One region of the Micromonospora coxensis genome, then DNA from elsewhere that is predicted to be linked to it. Evidence: riboswitches for the same ligand, from Rfam matches in the RefSeq annotation. Region 1 holds a riboswitch; each other region holds the start of a gene.
What was found. A riboswitch is a leader RNA that binds a small molecule or an ion and turns the genes downstream of it on or off. The one in region 1 is predicted to bind cyclic di-AMP.

Region 2: linked by a shared signal. The riboswitch ahead of GA0070614_RS08770 (coiled-coil domain-containing protein) and the one ahead of GA0070614_RS25050 (C39 family peptidase) in region 1 are both predicted to bind cyclic di-AMP.
Region 3: linked by a shared signal. The riboswitch ahead of GA0070614_RS03990 (LysM peptidoglycan-binding domain-containing protein) and the one ahead of GA0070614_RS25050 (C39 family peptidase) in region 1 are both predicted to bind cyclic di-AMP.
Region 4: linked by a shared signal. The riboswitch ahead of GA0070614_RS18790 (coiled-coil domain-containing protein) and the one ahead of GA0070614_RS25050 (C39 family peptidase) in region 1 are both predicted to bind cyclic di-AMP.

Annotation. Positions count from the first base shown of each region.
Region 1 covers NZ_LT607753.1:5,486,121-5,490,223, forward strand. Annotated here, with positions in the region: gene GA0070614_RS25040 (hypothetical protein) at 259-720, shown strand; gene GA0070614_RS31470 (hypothetical protein) at 847-1,614, shown strand; cyclic di-AMP (ydaO/yuaA leader) riboswitch at 1,922-2,063, shown strand; gene GA0070614_RS25050 (C39 family peptidase) at 2,281-3,114, shown strand; gene GA0070614_RS25055 (hypothetical protein) at 3,183-4,103, opposite strand, start outside.
Region 2 covers NZ_LT607753.1:1,983,863-1,987,965, reverse strand. Annotated here, with positions in the region: gene GA0070614_RS08780 (PfkB family carbohydrate kinase) at 1-147, opposite strand, end outside; gene GA0070614_RS08775 (hypothetical protein) at 300-770, shown strand; gene GA0070614_RS08770 (coiled-coil domain-containing protein) at 870-1,925, opposite strand; cyclic di-AMP (ydaO/yuaA leader) riboswitch at 1,929-2,060, opposite strand; gene GA0070614_RS08765 (cation diffusion facilitator family transporter) at 2,191-3,111, opposite strand; gene GA0070614_RS08760 (HelD family protein) at 3,284-4,103, opposite strand, start outside.
Region 3 covers NZ_LT607753.1:902,294-906,396, reverse strand. Annotated here, with positions in the region: gene htpG (molecular chaperone HtpG) at 1-1,409, shown strand, start outside; gene GA0070614_RS03995 (hypothetical protein) at 1,505-2,257, shown strand; cyclic di-AMP (ydaO/yuaA leader) riboswitch at 2,399-2,570, shown strand; gene GA0070614_RS03990 (LysM peptidoglycan-binding domain-containing protein) at 2,569-3,243, shown strand; gene GA0070614_RS03985 (universal stress protein) at 3,333-3,956, opposite strand; gene GA0070614_RS03980 (D-arabinono-1,4-lactone oxidase) at 4,041-4,103, shown strand, end outside.
Region 4 covers NZ_LT607753.1:4,106,858-4,110,960, reverse strand. Annotated here, with positions in the region: gene GA0070614_RS18800 (heavy metal translocating P-type ATPase) at 1-360, opposite strand, end outside; gene GA0070614_RS18795 (YibE/F family protein) at 660-2,009, shown strand; cyclic di-AMP (ydaO/yuaA leader) riboswitch at 2,176-2,306, shown strand; gene GA0070614_RS18790 (coiled-coil domain-containing protein) at 2,311-3,330, shown strand; gene GA0070614_RS18785 (carbonic anhydrase) at 3,394-4,050, opposite strand.

The DNA.
Region 1 (4,103 bases):
GGCCGCCGTGGCCCACCGTCACCCGCAGCGCCCGCCGCGCGGCCCGCGCGCCGCGACCGCCCGCCGGGGGCCGACCGACGGGCACCGTCCGGACTGCTCGCCGTCGGCATCCGCCCGGTCGGCAACCGCTTGGCGCGCCGACCGCGCCCGGTGGCTCCCCACGCCCGTGCCACGCCGGCCGCCGCGCCAGGGTCGTCGAGGTGCCACGACACGCCCGGCGGCGCTGCGCGCCGGTGGCATCGGCGGTAGCGTGGGGCCGTGCTCCCGGTCGCGCTCACCAGTCCTCTGTGGTGGGTCGCGTGCTGGAGTTCCCGCCTGCTGACCGGCCTCGCCGTGGCCGTCGCGCTCTCCCTCGGCGGCTCCGTCGTACCGGACGAGGTGCCCCAGCGGTCCGCCGTGGTCCCGTCCGCCCCCGCGTTCCTCGCCGGCCCGCCGTCGTCCGCGTCCGGCTTCCGTGCCGGCCCGCCGCCGTCCGCCGACCGGGTGGTTCCCGCCCGGCCCGCCGTCGTGACCGCCGGGTGCGCGTCGCCGGTCGTCGCGCCCGCCGGGAGCGTCCCGGGTGCGCCGGAGGCCCTCGCCGACGCCCCGCCGGCCGCGCCCTGCGCCGCCGAGGCGGCCGTCGCGCCGGACGCCCTGCCCGCCCCGCGGCCCGACGCGCCGCCCGTCCCGAGCGGGCCGACCCCGTCCGGGGCCGGCCCGCGCGCCCCGCCCGCCGGCTGACCGCCGCGCGGGGGCGACCCGCGACCACGCTCTCCGACCTCACCCCCCGTACGCGCCCCTGGCCCTCTCGTCCGTGGCGCGTGCGGGCTCCTCTTCCGCGTCCCGCTCCCCGGGAGGTGCCGCACCGTGAACACCGTCCTCTACCAGTTCCTGATCGAGGTCCCGACCGCCGCCGCCATCTGGTCGGCGCTGCTCGTGCTCGCCCTGACCGTGCTCACCGTGCTGGTGGCCCGCCCCGAGCGGGACCGCCCGGCCGAGGAGGCGACGCCCGGCGGGCCGACCCCGGCCGAGGCCGCCGTCGACGCGGCCGACCTGCGCCGGTACGCCGAGGAGGTCGCCGTCGCCGCGTCCGGCGCGGCGCAGACCGCCCGCCGCCGGCGCGAGGTGTGGCTGGCCGCCCAGGAGGAGGTGGACCGGGCCTGGTCGGCGTACGACGAGGCGGAGGCCGCCGCCCGCCGGTTCGCCGTCGCCAACGCGCTGCCCACCCCGCGCACCCCGCGTACCCCGGCCGAGTACGCCGCCCGGGAGCGCTGGCTGCACCAGGCGGCGGTGGCCGCCCACTGGCGGGGCGAACTGCCGGTGGAGCGGCTGCGGGACGTCTTCGCCCACCGCGACGGCTGGGATCCCCGGCGGCACCCGGTCGAGCAGGAGGTGCTGCTCGCCCGGGCGGTACGCGACAGCCGGCGGGACGCCTACCGGCGGGCGGCCGCCCGGGAGCGGTCGGCCTGGCGCGACGCCGAACTGGCGGCCGACGCCGCCCGTGCCCTCGCCGTCGAGGCGTACGCGGCGGCGCAGCGGTCGCGCCCCGGCCGGGCGCCCGCCGCGTCCCGGGCCGCCGCGACGGCGCCGCGCGCGGCCTCGGCGGCACGGTGGCGACCGGCCCGGGTCGGGTGAGCGGCGGACCGCGCCGAAATCGTTACCGGGATTTCGGTGAGCCCGGTCACGGCCGGCGGGAACCGGACGTGCGTGACAGGGCGTGACAGTGGTGGCGGCGAATCGGGGACGTGTCGCCACGGCTGTCCGGTTGTCGCCCGTCGGTTCCCGGAAAACCGCTCGTCCCATTGAGTGACGTCAGTGTGCGACTGCCCCGGAAATTGCTCGCCTTGATCACGTTTACGCAGCTCGCAGCGCTTGGCGCGGCGCATACCGGCCAGTAGTGTCACCTCGGTCCGGCGCGGTTCCCGATCGCACAAGGCGACGCCGTGTCGACCCGCTCAATCGTGGATTCCACGAACCGGGGACCCATGCACCACTGGGGTGAATCCGCGGGCCACGGCCCGTGGTAGGGCGATCTTCCCGCCCGAATCCGTCAGCTAACCCGGTCGGCGGCATCGGAAGGAGTTCCATCCTCGTGCAGCACCACGCCATCCCTGCCTCGGTACCGGGGTGCATCCGCCGATAGGTCGCGCCGTCGCGTCCTGACATCCGGCATCCGCCCCGACGCCCGGCCACGCCCGGGCGCTCCCCCCGCCGAGCGGCCCGAGATCCCGTTCCGCGCGTGACGTCCCGTCACGCGCCGGTCCGGCGTGCCGCTCCCGCCCTCGTACCGTGGAGGACACGTTGAATCACCACCTGAAGCGGCAGTTGCGGCGCCTGGCCACCGAGCGCCCGTACCAGGTCGTCGCCGGCTCCGCCGCCGCCCTCCTGCTGGCCACCGGCACCGGTGCGCTGTTCGTCGGCGCCGACGAGTCGCCGGCCCGCCAGCAGACCCCGGCCGCCGTCGCCGAGGCCGCTCCGCGCCTGGCCGACGTGGCCACCCGCGCCCAGGCCCGCGTCGCCACCACCCCGGCGGCCAGCCCCTCGCCCTCGGCGAGCGCCACCCCGGCGGCCAGCCCCACGAAGGCCAAGGCCGACCCGGACGTGACCCGCAAGGCGGCCCCGAAGCCCCCGTCGTCGAAGATCCTCGACTACGACTACGAGGCCCAGTTCACCTACTACACCTGCGGCCCGGCGGCGGTGCGCAACGCGCTCAGCGCGGCCGGCATCGAGCGGACCCAGGACGAGCTGGCCGGGCCGCTGGGCACCACCGAGATGGGCACCAACTCAGCGCAGGACACCACCCGGGTGCTGAACCAGGTCGTCAAGGGCGACCCGTACCGGACCCGGATGTTCGCCGGCACCCCGAGCGCGGCCCAGATCGACCGGCTCCGGGCCGACATCGTCGCCGCGGTCACCGCCGAGCGGGGCGTGGTGGCCAACGTGGCCGGCACGGTCACCGACACCGACGGCGGCTGGCACTCCTTCCCGGGCGGCCACTACGTGGCGGTGGTCGGCTACCGCGACGGCGGTGAGCTGGTCCGGATCGCCGACTCGGCGGACCCGAACCTGCCGGAGTACTGGCTGAGCACGACCGACCTCGCGAACTGGATCGCCACCCGCGGTTACTCCGCCTGATCCCCGCACGTACGCCACGGGCGCCGGCCCCCGGAAGGGGACCGGCGCCCGGTGCGCGTGCGACGGCGTCAGTACGTGACGAAGGCGTACAGGGCCCGGTGGTTGGACTTCGTCCCGGTCACCGTGTGGTCGACGGGGGACGACTGCACGCTGCCCCGGACGAAGAGGTAGTCGATCTTGCTGGAGCCGTGCGTGGCCGTCGCGCCGTAGCCGGTCATGCCGTACCCGCCCAGCGTGCCCGCCGCGATGCCGGTCCGGTTGGCGTCGATCCCCACCACCCGGATCGTCGAGGCGTTCATCAGGCTGGTGGCGTCCGCGCCGAGGTGGATGCCGGTGCCGGCGATCCCGGTGTAGCCGTCGCCCGCGCAGGCGTTCTGCCGGTTCTCCTGCGGCAGGTGCATGGTGGCCGCGAACACCGAGGTGCCGGTCGCCTTGATGGTGAAGCGGGCCGCGATGGCGCTGGTGCGCTTCCACTTGTAGTAGTTGGTGGTGCCGGTGTCGTTGTTCGGCGGCTTGTAGAGGGTGCAGCCGGCGCCGCCGGCGTACGCCGTGCCCGGCTTCAACCAGCCCGCGCTCCAGTACTTGGAGATGTCGCCGTCGGCGAGGCTGAGCGTGCGGGTGTTCCAGATGATGGCGTTGGTCTGCTTCTTCTTCAGGTCACCGAGGCTCTGGTCGCTGCAGTGGTGGCTGGACCCCCACGGCTCGGGGTCGCTCCACGCCACGATCGCCCCGTAGGTGCCGGCCGGGTAGCCGAACTTGGCCGACAACTGGTCGGCGTACGCCTCGGCCTGCCCGGTCCCGCGCACCTGCTGCACGATCAGGATGTCCGGCGCGGCCACCCCCGCGGTGGCCGGCCGGCCGGCGTCGTCCACCAGCATCGAGGTCAGGTGGTCCGGCCCGGAGACCCGGGTGCAGGTGCCGTCCGGGTTGTTGATCACGAGGTTCTCGATGTTGTTGTTGTAGACCCGCAGGACGCCGCCCGCCGCCGC
Region 2 (4,103 bases), 3.3 Mb from region 1:
CACCGGCACCCCGAGCGACATGATCATCCGGGCCTGCCAGACGCCCTGCCCGCCGGGGTGCAGGTGCAGCTCCGGCTGGTCGCTGGGCTGGTCCACGGTCACCGTCAGCCGGGGCGTCGGCGCGAAGACCATCACGTGTCCGCTCATCCGCCGTACCCGCCCATGTCCGCCTCCCGTGGCCGTCGCCGGACGCGGGATTCCCCGCCCCGCCCGCGACATGCGCGACCGGTCGCCGCCGACGTTGCCAGCCCGTCGCCGGTACGGGACTATCGTGCGACCGACGAGGAGTGGAGGGCGGAGTGGTCCGGCGGGAGACGTTCAGCTACACGGTGCAGGCGCGCTGCTCACGGGCGGACGCGGTGGCGCTGTTGAGCGATCTCGCCAGGCAGGGTGAGCTGCACCCGTTGATCGTCCGGGTCCGTGAGCTGCCGGCCCGTCCCGGCGCGCGGGCCAGCTACGCGATCACCGACCGGCTGGAGCTGGGGCCGTTGAGCTTCCCGGTCACGTACCAGGCCGACGTCCTGGTGGTCACCGACGACGAGATCGTCACGGTGGCGCGGCAGCAGCCCGGCACGACCGTGCGCAACCGCACCCGCATCCGGGAGGAGGAGGACGGCCTGCTGCGGGTGGACGTGGAGATCACCCTGGCCGCCCCGGCGCCGCTGTTCGGGTACGCCTTCCGCCAGGCCCGTGCCGCGCACCTGGGGCTGGCCAACCGGCTCGGCGCGGTGCTGGACCGGCTCGCCGACGGCGGCCCGGTCGCCGGCTGACCGCCGCGCTGCTCGCCCGCTTCCCCGGCGCCCGGGGCGGGGCACCGGACACACGTGCGGGGCCCGTCCAGACGGACGGGCCCCGCGACGCGGTACGGGTCAGTACACCGACAGGTGCACGTGGTTGGTGTGGTCGCTGGACGGGTCCCCACCCGCCCCGCTGTACGACTTCCAGCCGCTGCTGGGCAGCCAGATCTGCCGGTACCAGATCACGTAGAGCACACCGAGCCGGTCGGCGTTGCGGACGTGGTACGCGGCCAGGTTGTTGCCGTACGTCCGGTCGCCGCCGGTCGCGTCCCCGCCGAAGCCGTTCTTCTGCGCGGCGAAGTCGCAGGCCCGGCCCTTGGGATGCTCGCCGGAGCCGCTGGGGCGGTAGCAGGAGACGTACCGGGTGAAGCCGGCCGCCTTGCTCTGCTGGAGCGCGTTGAGCATCCGCGGGGTGATGCAGCCGTTGGCCGGGGTGGGGTCGTTGACGCTGCACGACTCCGGCGGCCACGAGCCGTCCGAGTTGCGCGGCGCCGGCCGGGCGTTCGCGGTGGAGGTGCCCCGGCTGGCGCCGCTGTCGGCGCGCGGGGCGGGCTTGTCGGCGGCGGCCACCGCCAGCGCCCGTTCGGCCTGCTGCTTGCGCTTGGCCATCACCGCGATCTGCTTGCGTTGTTCGACGATCTCGGTGTCGAGCGCGGCCCGGGTGCGGGTGGCCTCCTCCTTGGTGCGCAGCAGGTTGCGCAGTTCGCGGTCCTCGTTGCTGGCGACCGTCTCCAGCTCGGCGGCCCGGTCCAGGAAGCCCTCCGGCGAGGTGCTGTTGAGCAGCGCCGAGACGGGGCCGAGCCGCCCGGTGCGGTACGCCACCCCGGCGATCTCGCCGACCTTGCCGGTGCGCGTGGCCAGCTCCGACTCGATGGTCTTGAGCTGGTTGTTGAGTTCCTGCTGGCGCCGGGTGGAGCGCTCCAGCGCGGCCTTGGCGTCGATCCAGCCCTTGCTGGCGGCGTCGAGCTGGGCCCGCAGGGCGGGGGTGCCGCCCTCCTCGTCACCGGGCGCGGCGAGCCGGGTGGTGGGTGGGGCGGCGGCCACCGGCGGTGGCGCCGACGACACCCCGAGGGCGAGGGTGGCGGCGACCGCCGCCACCAGTCGGACAGTGGTACGTCGTACGTGCATGCACAATCCTTCCGTCAGCCGCCGACCGGGTTAGCTGACGGGTTCGGGACGGAAGATCCCTACCGCTGGCGCGGATGCACCCCACGTACCTGGTTCCCCGGCACGCCCTGGCGGGCGTTTAGGCGGCGGCCACCGCCGGCACCGTCGGGTGCCGCCTGGCGGAGGCCGGAACCGAGACTACCGGTACTGGTGTGACTGATGCCCGGTTCGTGACTGAGGGTACGGGAGGGAAGCCTGATAAAAGGCGCATAGCCGGATATTTGTATCACCATTCGACCGAGCCGCAGGCCCCCGGCGCCGCTCCCGGCTCGATCTGGAGGGTGGCGTGCTCGATGTGGAAGTCCTCGTGCAGCGCGCTGCGGGCGGCCGCCAGCACGGCGCCCACCTCGGCGCCGGGGTGCATGGTCAGGTGCGCCGAGGCCACCTCCATGCCGGAGGTGAGCGTCCAGACGTGCAGGTCGTGCACCTCGGCCACGCCGGGGACGGCGACCAGCCGGTCGTGCACCGCGGTCACCTGGAGGTGCTCCGGGGCGGCCTGCACCAGGATCCGGACGGCCGCCCGGCCGAGCCGCCAGGTGCGGGGCAGGATGAACAGGGCGATCGCCACCGCCACCGCCGGGTCGGCCCACCACCAGCCGGTGCCGGCGATCAGCAGCGCGGCCCCGATGACGCCGAGTGAGCCGAGCAGGTCGCCGAGCACCTCCAGGTACGCCCCGCGCAGGTTGATGCTCTCCCGCGCCCCCTCGCGGAGCAGGGCGAAGGCGACGACGTTGGCGAGCAGCCCCAGCACGGCCACCGCCAGCATCGGCCCGGTGCTCACCTCCGGGGGGTCGCCGAAGCGGCGTACCGCCTCGATGAGGACGTAGACCGCGACGCCGCTGAGCAGCACCGCGTTGGCGAGCGCGGCGAGCACCTCCAGTCGGTAGAGGCCGAAGGTGCGCTGCGGGTCGCGGTCGGCCCGCCGGGTGGCGGTGATCGCCGCCAGGGCCATCCCGATGCCGAGCACGTCGGTGAACATGTGCCCGGCGTCGGAGAGCAGGGCCAGCGAGCCGGTGGCGACGGCGGTCACCGCCTCGACCAGCATCAGCGCGGCGAGCAGCGCGAAGGCCGTCCAGAGCCGGCCCCGGTGGCGGTGCGCGGCGTTCGCGACCGACCCGTGGTGGTCATGACCTGCGCCCACGCCCACACCCTCCGCCGCCGGACCAACCCGACACCCAACCTATGCTCACATAGCTATGTGTGCAAGTGACTCCGTTCCCTTGATGGTCATGAAGTTATTGCCACGACACGCCGGTGCGCGGGGGCAATAACTTCATGATCAACCGGGGGGTGGGGAGGGGAGCGGTGCGGGGGCGGGGTCAGGGGGTGGGTTCGATGGTGGTGAGGCGTTGGGTGGCGCGGGAGAGGGCCACGTAGAGGGTGCGTACGCCGGAGGGCTCGGCGCGGATCTCGCCCGGGTGGACCAGCACCACCCCGTCGTACTCCATGCCCTTGGCCTGGAGGCTGGTCACCACCTGGAGCCGGGAGTTGGCGGTCCCCTCCAGCCAGCCGGCCACCTCGTCCCGGCGCGGCACCGGCGTGATCACGCCGACGGTGCCCTCCACCTCGCCGAGCAGCGCCTGCGCGGCCCGCACCGTCGCGGCGGCCAGCTCCGCCGCCGGGACGGTCAGCGCCACCGGCTCCACGCCGGTGGACCGGACCGCGACCGGCAGCTCCAGGTCGGGGTGGACCCGGCGGATCTCCTCCGCCGCCACCGCGAAGATCTCCGCCGAGTTGCGGTAGTTGGTGGTGAGGTTGAACCGGTGCCGACGACGCCGACCCAGCGCCTGGTCCCGGGCCCGGTCCAGCTCCTGCGGGTCACCCGTCCAGGCGGTCTGCGCCGGATCGCCCACCACCGTCCAGGACGCCAGCCGCCCGCGCCGGCCGACCATCCGCCACTGCATCGGCGAGACGTCCTGCGCCTCGTCCACCACCACGTGCGCGTAGTCGCGGTAGTCCTCCGGGCGCTCCCGGGCCGCCGCCCGCGCGGCCCGCTGCCGGTCGGCGAAGGTGCTCAGCTCGCGTACCCCGCCGGTGAGCTGGAACGGGTCGCGCCTGGGCCGCTTCGGCCGCACCGGCTGGCCGAGCAGCGCGTCCAACTCGTCGAGCAGGGCGACGTCGGCCACCGTCAACCCCGGC
Region 3 (4,103 bases), 2.2 Mb from region 1:
GCACGTACGTGGTGGAGACCGTCGACGACGCGCCGCAGGGCACCACCGTCACCGTGCACCTCAAGCCGGTCGACAGTGAGGACAACCTGCACGACTACACCGACCACGCCAGGATCCGCGAGATCGTCAAGAAGTACTCCGACTTCATCGCCTGGCCCATCCGGCTGGTCACTCCCGAGGCCGAGCCGGCCACGCTCAACTCGATGAAGGCGCTCTGGGCCCGCCCGCGCGACGAGGTCGCCGAGGAGGAGTACCGCGACTTCTACCGGCACGTCAGCCACGACTGGGCCGACCCGCTGGAGACCATCCACATGCGCGGCGAGGGCGTCTTCGAGTACGAGGCGCTGCTCTTCATCCCCTCGCACGCGCCGTTCGACCTCTACATGGCCGACGGCCGCCGGGGCGTCCAGCTCTACGTCAAGCGGGTCTTCGTGATGGACGACTGCGCCGCGCTGATGCCCAGCTACCTGCGCTTCGTCAAGGGCGTGGTGGACGCGCACGACCTGTCGCTCAACATCTCCCGGGAGATCCTGCAGCAGGACCGGCAGATCCAGGTGGTCCGTCGCCGGCTGGTGCGCAAGGTGCTCGCCACGGTCAAGGAGATGCGCACCGCGCACGCCGAGGGCTACCGCAGCTTCTGGTCCGAGTTCGGCCGGGTGGTCAAGGAGGGTCTGCTGGAGGACCCGGACAACACCGCGGCGATCCTCGACGTCGTCTCCGTCGAGTCCACCCACGACGCCGCCGAGCTCACCAGCCTGCACGACTACGTCGCGCGGATGAAGGAGGGCCAGGGCGAGATCTACTACGCCACCGGCGAGAGCCGGGCGACGCTGGAGAACTCGCCGCACATGGAGGCGTTCCGGGCCAAGGGCTACGAGGTGCTGCTGCTCACCGACCCGGTCGACGAGGTCTGGGTCGAGCGGGTCGGCGAGTTCGACGGCAAGCCGCTGCGCTCGATCGCCAAGGGTCAGGTCGACCTCGACTCCGAGCAGGAGCGCGAGGAGGCCGGCACCGAACGGGAACGCCAGGCCAAGGAGTACGCCGACCTGCTCACCTTCCTCGGCGGCGCGCTCGCCGACACGGTGAAGGAGGTCCGCCTCTCCTCCCGGCTGACCACCTCGCCGGCCTGCATCGTCGGCGACGCGCACGACATCACCCCGACGCTGGAGAAGATGTACCGGGCGATGGGGCAGGAGGTGCCGGCGGTCAAGCGCATCCTGGAACTCAACCCGACCCACCCGCTGGTCACCGGGCTGCGCGCCGCGTACGAGCGCGACGCCGCCGACCCGGCGCTGACCGAGACCGCCGAACTGCTCCACGGCATGGCGCTGCTCGCCGAGGGCGGCGACCTCGCCGATCCGGCCCGGTTCGCGCGGGTGCTGGCCGACCGGCTGGCCCGTACCCTCTGAACCGGACGTGGCCCGGGGCCGGACCTCGCGTCCGCCCCCGGGCCGTCCGCGTCCGGCCGATGCCGCGTCTGGCGCCGGGCGGGCACAATGCGCTCATGCGGACGGTACGGGGCAACGTCGGGATCGTCGGCGCGGTGGTGCTGGCGGCGCTGCTCACGGGCTGCGTGGCCGGCGACCACGAGGCGGACGCCCGGCGCCAGGCGCAGGAGCAGGCCCGGGCCCGGCTGACCGAGGTGACCGCTGCGATCGCACGGGACCGTCCCTGGGAGGCCGACGAGTTCGGCCGGCTGGTCACCGGGCGTGAGGGTGTCGACCTGATGAGCCTCGACGGCACCACCCGGCAGGACGGCGACGGGGTGTCGCTGGTGGTCCGGGTCCGTGGCGAGGCGCTCGTCCTGGACTGGAACGGGTCCGAGTCCGCGCGCGCCGAGGTGACGCTCTGTCACCGGCTCGGGTACCGGCCGGACGACCGGGTCGATCCGGTGACCGAGGTGGACTGCCCGCCCACCGCGCCGATCACCCCGCGTCCCGCGCCGAGCCTGCCGTCGGGCACCGACGAGCGGCTGCGCCGCTCGCTGCCGACCGGCCCGGCGGCCACCGAGCGGTCCGTCGGGGCGGCCGTCGACCGGCTGCGCCTCGATCCCCGGGTACGGCGGGACGTGGCGACCGTCGACGGCGCCGTGGGCCTGGCGCTGCGCGAGGGCCGACGCGGCTCGTGCCTGCTGGCCAGAGTGGTCGGTGACCGGGTCGAGGTGTGGCGACCGCCCACTGTCCTCATGCAGCCGGGAGAACTCACCTGCGACGGGCGGACCGCGGCCCTCGGGCTGGGGCAGCGGGATCCGAGTTGACCGGGCATTGTGCACGGCTGCACGAGGTCCGCAACCGGGGGCCGCGAGCCCTCGCCTGACCGGGTGAAGAACCTCTCAAGAAGTGGGCAAATCCCCGAAACGGTTCCTAACGTCGTTCTCGTCCGCGATCGCGGGCAACCGGGGTCGGTAACGCCTAATCCATGCCGCCGGCCACGGACCTTGTCACCTGGGCATGGAGCGGGGGACCCACACGTTCCTCGGTGCACGTCACCTCGGGGTGAAGCCGCCACGGCGGCCGGGCTCCTCGGCCCGAACCCGACAGCTCACCTCGTCGGCGTGGAGGATCACACATGGCAACTGCATACGTCGCCCGTCACCGACGGGTCAGCTCGCGCCGCGTCGCCGTCGGCACGCTCGCCGTCGGCGCGGTCACCGGGGTCGCCGCCGTGCTGGCGCCGGCCTCCCCGGCCAGCGCCGCCAGCGTCAACTGGGACGCGATCGCCCAGTGCGAGTCCGGTGGCAACTGGAGCATCAACACCGGCAACGGCTACTACGGTGGCCTCCAGTTCTCCCAGAGCACCTGGGCCGGCTACGGCGGCAAGAAGTACGCCTCCCGGGCGGACCTGGCCAGTCGCGGCGAGCAGATCGCGATCGCCGAGAAGGTGCTCGACGGCCAGGGCATCGGCGCCTGGCCGACCTGTGGCAAGAAGGGCGGCTCGACGAAGAGCTACGCCACCAAGTCGGAGAAGTCGCAGAAGTCGCAGAAGTCGGAGCGGCGCTCCGAGCCGCGCCGGACGGCCAAGGCCACCACCGAGCGGTCGACGCGTACCGAGCAGCGCGGCCAGCAGCGCAGCGCCCCGGCGGCCGGCGGCGACACCTACGTGGTGCGCACCGGCGACACCCTGTCGCAGATCGCCGAGGCGAAGAACCTGGCCGGCGGCTGGCAGGCGCTGTACGAGCGCAACCGGCGCGTCGTCGGCGCCGACCCGGGTCTGATCTTCCCGGGCCAGAAGCTCAGCCTCTGACGCACCACCCCGCACCACCGACGCCCGGCCGGTCCCGCACCGGCCGGGCGTCGCCGTCCGCCGGCGCGTGCCGCGTCGACGGGCACGCCTCACCCGGGCAGGCCGCCGAGCAGGACCGGACGAGGGGAACGATGGGCCAACTCCTCGGCGACGCTGCCGAGCAGCCGCTCACCGAGCCCGTGCCCGGCCCGGCCGACGACGAGCAGGTCGACGTCGCGGGCGTCGGCGACCGCCAGCAGCGCGTCCACCGGATGACCGGCGACGATCTCCGTGCTCGGCGCGGGCAGCCCGGCCGGCAGCGCCGCGACCCGCTCGTCGAGCATGCGCCGGGCCCGTCGGTCCTCCTCGGCGGCCTCGACGTCGATCAGGTCCGGGCTGGTCACGGCGACGAGGACCAGATCGCCGGCCGTGCCGCCGAGCGCCCGCACGGCGGTGCGCAGGGCCCGGTCGGAGTCCGCCGAGCCGTCCAGCCCCACCAGCACCCGCAGCCCGTCGCCCCGGGCCGAGGGCGGGCGGGAGCGCACGTCCACCCGCCGGGTGCCGGCCCGGCCGCGCTCCAGGGCGATGGGCACGAAGATCGGGCCGAGCAGTCCACCGACCAGGTACCACAGCAGGTTGCGGTGCCCGCCCCGGGTGACGAACACCGCCGCGGTGACCAGGCCGATCGCCAACCAGGCCAGCACCGCGAGGACGACCCACCACGCCTGATCCATCGCCACCCCCGCTCGGTCCGCCGTCACGGGCGACTACCCGGCCCGGCGACGGGTAAGCCGCCCGTCCGGCGGGGAGGAGGTCGCGTGGCAGGGGAATTCGTCAACTGGTCCGGCAGCCTCGCCTTCACCCCGGCCGAGTACGCCGAG
Region 4 (4,103 bases), 1.4 Mb from region 1:
GTCGAACGCGCCGAGGCTGGTCGCCAGCGAGGCCACGTACGCCACCGTGATCGCCATCGCGACCAGCAGCATCATCCCCGGGGCCCGGTCGCGCACCTCGCGGACGGCCCCGATCAGGAACGGCCAGCCGCCCCACCAGAAGACCACCGAGCCGAGCACCGGCCCGACCAGCGAGCGCCCCGGGAACTCCAGGGAGTACCCGAACCAGTCCATCACCATGTCGCCGACGAGCACCACCGGCAGGGTCAGCACCAGGCAGACCCAGAACCGGCGACGGAACATCTCGGGATCGTGGCCGGCGTGCTTGTCGTGCCCGCCGTGTCGCCCGCCCTGCTGACCGTGCCCGGCATGCTGCTCCATGCCTCCAACATGCCGCTTCGGCGCGCTCCGGGCAGGGCGAACCGGGCGAGCCGACACCCACCCTGGCTACCATTCACCGACGATGACGCCTGCGCCCACCGCCGCGACCGCCCCGCGTACCGCGCCGGGGCCCGTCGTCGGCCCGTCGCCACCCGGCGGACACGACGTCCGCTCGCGGTACGTGACGACGCCGGCACTCCCCGGCGATCCGGGGGCGTCGACGACGACATCCGGCACCATCCGCTGAACCGACCAGCCGGCTGACACGTACCTCGCTCTGGATCGTTGGGAGACTCGCAATGGGCGCCGACCACACCCGTCCCGCTCCGTCCACCCCGCCGGGGGTGCGACGGATCCTCGTCGCGACGGTGGTGCCGCTGTTCGTCCTCACGGTGATCGTCGCGCTGGTGCTCTGGCCGCGGGACACGCCGACGAAGGACACCGGCGGTGACGTGCCGCGCTACCACGGCACGGTGACCCGGGTGGTGACCGAGCCCTGCCCGCCGACGCCGGAGGCGCCCGAGGGGTCGCCCGGCACGGCCGACGGCCCGTGCGGGACGGTGACGGTCAAGGTCGAGCAGGGCCCGGACGCCGGCCAGCAGGTCCAGACGCCGGTGCCGGCCGGCCCGGGCGCACCGACCGTCGCCGTGGGCGACGAGGTCGTGCTGGTGGAGCTGACCGACCCGGCGGACCCGACGGCCAGCAGCTACAACATCGCCGAGCACCAGCGGGGGGAACCGCTGATCTGGCTGGTGGCGCTCTTCGCGGCCGCGATCGTGGCGTTCGGGCGGCTGCGCGGCCTCGCGGCGCTCGCCGGGCTGGCCGCGAGCTTCGCCATCCTCCTCACCTTCGTGGTGCCGGGCATCTCCGGCGGCGGCTCGCCGCTGCTGATCGCGATCACCGGCTCCGCCCTGATCATGTTCGTGGTGCTGTACCTCACCCACGGGATCACCGCGCAGACGTCCGTGGCCGTCCTCGGCACCCTCGGCAGCCTGGTGCTGACCGGAGTCCTCGGCAGCCTGGCCACCGCCGCCGCGCACCTGACCGGGTTCGGCAGCGAGGAGGCCACCACGCTGTCGATGTACCAGCGCGACGTGGACCTGCACGGGCTGCTGCTGGCCGGCATCATCATCGGCTCGCTCGGCGTGCTCGACGACGTCACGGTCACCCAGGCGGCCACCGTCACCGAGCTGGCGCACGCCAACCCCGGGCTGTCCCGGATGCAGCTCTACCGGGCCGCCACCCGGGTCGGCCGGGCGCACATCGCCTCCACGGTGAACACCATCGTGCTCGCCTACGCCGGCGCCTCGCTGCCGCTGCTGCTCCTGCTGACCGCCGACAGCCGGCCGGTGGGGCAGATCCTCACCAGCGAGTTCCTGGCCCAGGAGATCGTCCGCAGCGCGGTGGCGACGCTGGGGCTGATCGCCGCCGTACCGCTGACCACCGGCCTGGCCGCGCTGGTCACCACCGCCGGCCGCGCTCCGGAGGCCGACCCGGTGCGCGACCCGGATCCCACCCCGAAGCCTCGCCCCGCCGTCGACCGGGACGCCGCGCTGGAGGCGCTGAGCGCGGGCCGTCCCGGCACCCCGTCCACCCCGGCCCCCGCACGGTGGCCCGACCCCGGAAGGAGCACGGACACCGCATGGTGAAACTCCACAGCGTGACCGCCGACGACCCGGAACCTGACGAACGCGTCACTCGTCACGCAACGCCACGACGAAATAACGCTTTTAGTCGGGTTCAGGACGTAGCTCACCGGTACGACTGTCAGGTAACCTCGCTGCCGGTCACCGCCGAAGGCGCGCAGCGGCGCCTGCGGTGCCGCCGCCCAATCGCCGCGAGGCGAGCCGGGGAACCAGGTACCTGGGGTGAATCCGCGACAGCGGTAGGGGCCACTTCCGTCCCGAACCCGTCAGCTAACCCGGTCGGCGGTCGACGGAAGGGAACACTGTGACGGCACCCCTGCGCCGCTGGATGACTCCGGTGGTGTCCGTGCTCGCCGCCCTGGCCATCCTCGCCGGCGCGGCCCCCGCCATTGCCGCCCCCTCGACCCCCACCCCCTCCGGGCACGCGGAGGACGACGAGCCCAAGTTGCTCACCGACGTCATCGAGCTGCGCAACCGCGAGTACAGCAAGGCGAAGTCGAAGCTGGAGAAGTCGAAGAAGCGCCAGCTCGAACTCGCCATGGAGGTACGGCGGGCGCAGGACGAGCTGGAGGCGCTCAAGCCGCACGTCACCCAGATCGCCGCCCAGTCGTACCGGACCGGCCGGATCGGCGCGGTGTCGATGCTGCTGGAGAGCGACGCGCCCGACTCGTTCGTCCGACGCGCGGCCGCCCTGGACGAGCTGAACATGGTCAACGGGCAGAAGCTGGCCGAGGTGACCGCCGTCAAGAACCGCGCGGAGCAGGCCAAGCTGGCGCTCGACGCCGAGGTTCGCGAGCAGCAGAAGCTCACCAACGACATGGCCCGGGAGAGCCGGGAGGCGGAGAAGGCCCTCGCGCTCGTCGGCGGCAAGGGCTTCACCGGCGGCCTGGTGGACGCGACGTCCCCGGTCGCCCGGATCGCCCCCGGCCGGACGGCGGACGGCGGCTGGCGCTCCGAGTCGTGCAGCGAGGACGACCCGACCACCTCGGGCTGTGTCACGCCGCGCACCCTGCACGCCTACAAGGAGGTACGCCGGGCCGGCTTCAAGCGGTTCGCCGGCTGCTACCGCCCCGGCGGGCCGTGGGAGCACCCGAAGGGCAAGGCCTGCGACTGGTCCCTGCAGAACAGCGGCTTCGCCCCCTGGCACAACAACGACACCCGGATGTACGGCAACAACCTCACCGCCTTCCTGATCCGCAACGCGGACCGGCTGGGCATCTACTACGTCATCTGGAACCGGCAGATCTGGTTCCCGGCGACGGGTTGGAAGTCGTACAGCGGACCGTCGAACCACACCGACCACGTGCACATGTCGCTGCTGTAGCGCCCGGCGCGTACGGAACGAGGGCCGCCCCCGGTCGGGGCGGCCCTCGTCGTGTGTCGGGGATCAGCGGGCGACCACGGCCACCTGGTCGTCCCCGGCCCGGTCCGGCACGTCGGCGGGCACCGCGGCCACCGTCCGGGCCTCGCCCGCGGCGAGCCGGTACGACAGGCCGACCACCGCGCACCGCCCGGCGGCCACCTCGCCGGCCAGGACGGCCGAGTTGTCCAGCAGCGCCTCGACGGTGCGCGCGATGTGGATGTCCACGATCCCGTCGACGTCGTCGACACCCTGCGACGCGGCACGCCGCACGCTGGGCGTCACCGCGTCGACCACGGCGCCCAGGTGGCCCGGCGGCGTGGCGCCGGTGCGGGCCGCCTGTCGGGCCGCCTGCACCGCTCCGCAGGAGTCGTGGCCGAGCACCACCACCAGGGGGGTGCCGAGGACACTGACCGCGTACTCGACGCTGCCCAGCACCTCGGAGCCGACGGTGTGCCCGGCGGTGCGGACGACGAAGAGGTCACCCAGGCCCCGGTCGAAGATGATCTCGGCGGCGAGGCGGGAGTCCGAGCAGCCGACGATCACCGCGAAGGGATGCTGGCCGTCGGCGACGGCGGCCCGGTGGGCGGCATCCTGGTTGGGGTGGCGCGGCGCGCCGGTGACGAACCGCCGGTTACCGGCGAGCAGTTCGGCGAGCGCCTGGGTGGGATCGGTCAGGGTCATTGCCGCACCTCTGTCCTGCGCGTGATCGGCCTGGTCGCACCGGCCGGCGACGG